DNA from 2 places in the Paenibacillus sp. FSL E2-0178 genome. Region 1 is predicted to be linked to the other one. Evidence: riboswitches for the same ligand, from Rfam matches in the RefSeq annotation. Region 1 holds a riboswitch; the other holds the start of a gene.
What was found. A riboswitch is a leader RNA that binds a small molecule or an ion and turns the genes downstream of it on or off. The one in region 1 is predicted to bind glycine.
Positions count from the first base shown of each region.

Region 1 (3,127 bases):
TCTTCGCGGGTTTATTATCTGTATTTATGATGTTCTTCTCCTCCGATTACTTCTGGGGAGACCTGGCCCATTTGTATCCACCCGATAAACTGATGTATATAGGCATTGACTTCCTTATTGCCGGCGCAGTCTTTGCCCTGCCCTGGCTCGGGGTCTGGTGGATGCTGTACGGTTTGTCCGAGGATGGACGCATCCGCTGTTTCCCTCTTCTTTTACTCTTCGCCTATCTGACATTTGTGATCCTCTTTCTGCAGATCAATCCGGTCTATAACCCGGAAGCCATGATCCCTTCCTCCGCCGGGGAATCCACCTTTCTGGTCTGTATGGGCATGTCTGCCGTGGTGCTTTTCCCGTTTTATTCGGCCGGTGTGTATTACTTCGTGCTCAAACCCAATACCCGTCCCAGAAAAAGATACCGGTTCCTATTGCTGTGCCTTATCTTTGCCGTTGCGGGTTTGGCTCTGCTCCCCGCCCTTTGGCACTTGGCTCCCCGCATTTATCCGGGCCTGCTCAGCTTTCCGGAATGATACAGAAACGCAAAAAGACAGACCTCTCACATTAGTAACATCTAATGTAATAAGAGAAGCCTGTCATGTTCATCTGTTCGTAAATCCAGTTCAGTCATCTATTCAAAAAATCCGGGTACATAAACGGTTGAAACTATTCCCCAACCAATTCCTTATAAGCAGCCGCATCCAGCAGGCCGGAAGCTGCCTCGGCGAACTCACCGTCAAGCTCCAGCTCAAAAATCCATCCGCCGCCGTATGGCTGATCATTGATCAGCTCCGGACTGGTTTCGAGTGCGTCGTTGATCTTGGTTACCTTGCCGGATACCGGCGAGTACAGCTCCGACACCGTCTTAACAGACTCGATGCTGCCTACGCTGTCGCCCGCGGAAATGGCTGCGCCGACTTCCGGAAACTCAACAAACACGATGTCGCCCAATAAATGCTGCGCATGATCCGTAATTCCCACACGTACTACGCGTCCTTCACCCTGCTGTGCCCATTCATGCTCTTCGCTGTATAGCAGGTTGTCCAACACTTCACTCATTTCCAAGCCGCCTCTTTTCCACATTTGGAGTTCTAAATTTAGTTATAGCCTAAGTTATGACCTTGCCTAATGTCAATATAACTGACAGGAAAATTAAATTTGTCATCTTTTTGACGTTTTTTGATTGACATCGTGCTTGTAAACCCGGTTTAATGGAGTCAGTAGAAAAACATATGGTTTGCGAATGATGGCATAGGGAGAGACTGACCCTCAGGGGCAGCGCCGAAGGAGTAAGCCCGGGATGGGTGAATCTCTCAGGCAAAAGGACCTTTGCCGGACGCATCTCTGGAGAGCATCCACAGCCTGGACAACAGGAAACGGATCACCAACGGGGAAACCTGCGGGCAGGATAGCAGGGTAACTCTCAGGTACAAAGGACAGAGCGAACGTCTATTGATGCATGTTTGATGTGCATTGATGGACTTTCGCCTGTCCTTTTTTGCATGTAAACAGACTAAGGGGTGACACGATGGAGTCTTTGAGAAGAACGCCTTTTTATGATCTCTATGCCGCTTATGCGGAGTCCAGATGCATTGATTTCGGCGGCTGGGAGCTGCCGGTGCAGTTTACTGGCATCGTTAAGGAACATGAAGCGGTCCGCCAGCAGGCCGGACTGTTCGATGTATCGCATATGGGTGAATTCATGGTTGACGGCAGCGGCGCTGAAGCCTTCCTGCAGCAGATGACCACCAATGATGTCAGCCGCCTAGCAGATGGTGCAGCGCAGTATACCCTGATGCTCTATCCGAATGGCGGCGTAGTAGATGATCTGCTCGTCTACCGCCTGGACCATGAGCGCTACATGCTCGTCGTGAACGCCTCCAATATCGACAAGGACTTCCAGTGGCTGCAGGAGCATCTCACCGCTGAATTCAGCGGTGTCAGCCTGAAGAATGTCTCCGATGAGACGCTGCTGCTCGCTCTGCAGGGTCCGCTGGCTGAGAAGATTCTGGCCGAAGTTACCTCTGCCCCGCTCGCAGAGCTGAAGCCCTTCCACTTCATCGAACACGCCGAGGTCTGCGGCGTTTCTGTACTGCTCTCCCGCACCGGCTATACCGGGGAGGACGGCTTTGAGCTGTACGCCCCGGTCCACACAGCGGCTGCACTCTGGAATGGTCTGCTGGCCGCAGGCGCGCCGCATGGCCTGACCCCTGCCGGACTCGGCGCACGCGACACGCTCCGCTTCGAAGCCAAGCTGCCGCTGTACGGCCAGGAGCTCTCGGCGGATATTACGCCGCTCGAAGCGGGTGTCCAGTTCTTCGTGAAGCTGGACACAGCGGATTTTATCGGCCGTGATGCCCTGCTGAAGCAGAAGGAAGCCGGCCTCCCGCGCCGCCTTGTGGGGCTTGAAATGATCGACCGCGGGATTCCCCGCTCCCATTATCCCGTATATGCAGACGGTGTGAAGATCGGTGAAGTCACAACCGGCACACAATCACCGACGCTGAAACGTAATCTCGGACTTGCCTTGCTGGATGCTGCCTATACTGAGATCGGCACAGAGGTGTATGTGGAGATCCGCGGCAAACAGCTGAAGGCTGCCGTGATCAAAGCCCCGTTCTACAAAAAGAGCCAAGGAGTGAAGCCGTAATGAAGCACCGCTATCTGCCTATGACGGAGCAAGACCGCGCAGAGATGATGGAAACTGTAGGGATTCAGTCCATTGATGAGCTATTCGCTGACATCCCTCAATCTGTCCGCTACCAGGGAACGATGCCAATGTCCGGCCCGCTGGACGAATATGCGCTGCTGCGCCATATGAAGGGTCTGGCTGACAAAAATGCCGACTTTGATACCCATGCCAGCTTCCTCGGCGCTGGCCTCTATGACCACCATATTCCTGTTGTCATTAACCATATTATTTCCCGTTCGGAATTCTATACTGCCTATACCCCTTATCAGCCGGAAATCAGCCAAGGCGAGCTTCAAGCGATCTTTGAATTCCAGTCGTATATCTGTGAGCTGACCGGTATGAAGGTCGCCAATGCCAGTATGTATGACGGCGCAACGGCCTTCTCCGAAGCAGCCGTGCTTGCCGCAGGCGCCACCAAACGCAAAAAGCTGATTGTCTCCC
Region 1 is NZ_CP151953.1:5,375,351-5,378,477, reverse strand. It holds gene MHI42_RS23375 (hypothetical protein) at 1-527, shown strand, start outside; gene gcvH (glycine cleavage system protein GcvH) at 661-1,053, opposite strand; glycine riboswitch at 1,238-1,333, shown strand; gene gcvT (glycine cleavage system aminomethyltransferase GcvT) at 1,523-2,644, shown strand; gene gcvPA (aminomethyl-transferring glycine dehydrogenase subunit GcvPA) at 2,644-3,127, shown strand, end outside.

Region 2 (3,127 bases), 510 kb from region 1:
TCTGCGAACAGCATAATGATCAGAATAGCGGCAAACAACGTTAATACCGCATAATTGATAACCGGTGTGAACGGTGCTTTGAATTTGGACGAGGCATGTAAGTCCGGGCGGTTCTTCTTATACTTGATATGACATACGAGCACAACCCCCCACACCCAGATGAAGCAAATGGCGCTGATCGTGGTGACAATGCCGAAGGCCTGGCCCGGAATAAGCTTGCTGAGCAGCGCCCCGGCCGATATAACTATTGTAGAAATAAATAAAGAGTTAGCAGGCACATGATTTCGGTTCAGCTTGCCGAGCTGCGGGGATGCCTGATTCCTTCTGCTCAGATTATACAGAATCCGGCTGGTCGAGAACATCCCGCTGTTGCAGGCGGAAGCTGCTGAGGTTAAGACGACGAAATTGATAATGCCCGCAGCAACCGGAATCCCGACCAGGCTGAAGGTTCGCACAAAAGGACTTTCAGCTGCACTGAGCTGGGTCCACGGGTTAATGCACAGCAGGACGAAGAGCGCGCCTACATAGAAGAAGAGAATCCGCAGAGGAATTTTGTTAATCGCCGACGGAATATTTTTCTCCGGATCTGCTGTTTCTGCGGCTGATACACCCACAAGCTCCACACCGACATAAGCGAACACAACCATCTGGAAGGAAAATAAGAAGCCCTTGACACCGTTCGGGAACACACCCCCGTGCTCCCAGAGATTGCGGACCGTCACCGATCCCGCATCCGTCTTGAACCCGATGACCAGCAGAATGATTCCCAGGCCAATTAAGGCAAGAATCGTGACGACTTTGATGAGAGCAAACCAGAATTCGAGTTCGCCGAAGCTTTTGACCGTCAGCAGATTGAGTCCTAACAGAATAATCAGGCAGATGACGGCCGGCACCCACTGCGGGATATCGAACCAGTACTGCACATATACGCCCACTGCAATCACGTCCGCCATCGCCGTCATAATCCAGCAGAACCAGTAGGTCCAGCCCGTAATGAATGCAGCCCGCGGCCCCAGATAGTCTTCAGCAATGTCCGTAAAAGATTGATATCCCGCTTTGGAGAGCAGCAGCTCACCCAGCGCCCTCATCACAAAAAACACGGCAATTCCCACGAGTAAATACGTGATCATAATGGACGGCCCGGCCTGCTGAATCGCTCTGCCTGATCCCAGGAATAACCCTGTACCAATCGTGCCGCCGATAGCGATCAGCTGTACATGCCGGTTCGCCAAATCTCTCTTTAATTCTGTCTGTGCCATTGCCATTTTCCCCCTTAATGTGTACAACGCTTTGCTGCCAAATAACATAAAAAAGAGATTGGATGTCATCCAATCTCCCGGTTCATAAGAATATCAAAATAAGCTACCTGCGCCGCTGACCGTAATTAATCAGCATGACAAATACAAATTCCGTACTCTTCTGTCCTTTTGCCTGAGATTGTGAACCCTTCGGCGCTGCGGTCTCCCGCAGTCTCTCCAGAAGCTGCTCCTGCTATAGTGTGATCCATAGCAATCATAGCCCGTGTGATGTATTAAATTGGTGAAGCGTTAATGCATTCTGATATTCTAACATATTACTCGGCATGTGAGTATTGAACAGTGATAAAAGTCTCCTACCTATGGCTAGATCTCTAGGGTGCGCTCCTGCACTGCAGCGGCATAAATGTTGTACGTTTTGCAACTTGGATGCGCAGATACCCGGTTGTTTAGATAGATTGTTGTATGAAATACAAGAATTTCCACGCTAAACCGTATGAAGGAGGAGAAATGCTGCTTTTTGTACAACAATTTTCGATTTAGTCCAATTTAATGAAGCGAATGTTGTAGTTTGTACAGGATTTTAGAAAATCACGGGCACGGAGAATGAGTTTACCGGTAATATCTTGGCTCTGCATTAAAAAAAAGCAGACAGGCAATAGCCCATCCGCTCATTTGATCCAACATTATTCCGCTATTTATTTAATGATTACATAATCCAGGCCAACCAGCTTGGCGTAGGTAACGATCTGATCTGTAGTCAAGTTGAGTGACACCACCGTATGGTGACCGCCGCCGTTCTCGATCCATGCCTTAATTCCATCCTGGAAGTTAGGCTTCACCTGCCAGAGCACACGGGCCACTGGAAGATTCGGTGCCGGAACCGTCGGCTCGAAGGCAGTAACTTCGTTAATCAGCAGCTTGTAATGAGTGCCGAAGTCAGCCATCGATACCACAACGCCTTCGCCGGCCTTGCCGTCGAATACGAGACGGGCCGGATCTTCGCGGTCGCCGATACCCAGCGGAGACACAAGCACCTTCGGCTTGTTGCTGGCCAGGCTCGGGTCAACCTCAAGCATGTGGGACTGCAGAATCGCTTCCTGGCCGGCAGCCATTTCGTAGGTGTAATCTTCCATGAATCCGGTATTCAGGTTGTGGCTCATCACCTTCATCAGGCGGTCCAGGGCCGCTGTCTTCCAGTCCCCTTCGCCGGCGAAGCCGTAGCCTTGTGCCATCAGACGCTGAACGGCAAGACCCGGAAGCTGCTTCATGCCGTGCAGGTCTTCGAAGTTCGAAGTGAACGCATTGTAGTTTCCGGCATCCAGGAAGCGTTTGAGGGCAATTTCATAGCTGGCCTGTACCTTCACGCTGGCTTCCCATGCTTCTTTGCTGTATGAACCGTAATCGAAATCATACTGCTCTGCATATTCAGCGAACAGCGCATCAATTTCTTCTTCCTTCACTTCGTTTACATATGCAACCAGATCGCCGATTCCGAAGTAATCCACAGTCCAGCCGAACTGAATCTGGGCTTCTACCTTGTCGCCTTCGGTAACGCCCACGTTGCGCATGTTGTCGCCGAAGCGGGCCACTTTGATATTGAAGCTTTCGTTATATGCAACGGCAACGTCCATCCATTCGGCAATTTGCTTCTGGACTTCGGCGCGTTCCCAGTACCCTACTACCACTTTGTTCTGTTTCTTCAGGCGGGCATTGATGAACCCGTATTCACGGTCGCCATGGGCAGCCTGGTTCAGGTTCATGAAGTCCATATCCAGAGTAGCCCAAGGAATGCTCTCATTGTATTGGGTAGCCAGGTGCAGAAGCGGCTTCTGCAGCAGCTTCGTGCCGCGGATCCACATTTTGGCCGG
Region 2 is NZ_CP151953.1:4,864,258-4,867,384, reverse strand. It holds gene MHI42_RS21155 (amino acid permease) at 1-1,259, opposite strand, end outside; glycine riboswitch at 1,410-1,489, opposite strand; gene araA (L-arabinose isomerase) at 1,955-3,127, opposite strand, start outside.
Region 2: it holds a riboswitch for glycine, as region 1 does, so the genes downstream of both, MHI42_RS21155 (amino acid permease) here and gcvT (glycine cleavage system aminomethyltransferase GcvT) in region 1, are expected to answer to the same signal.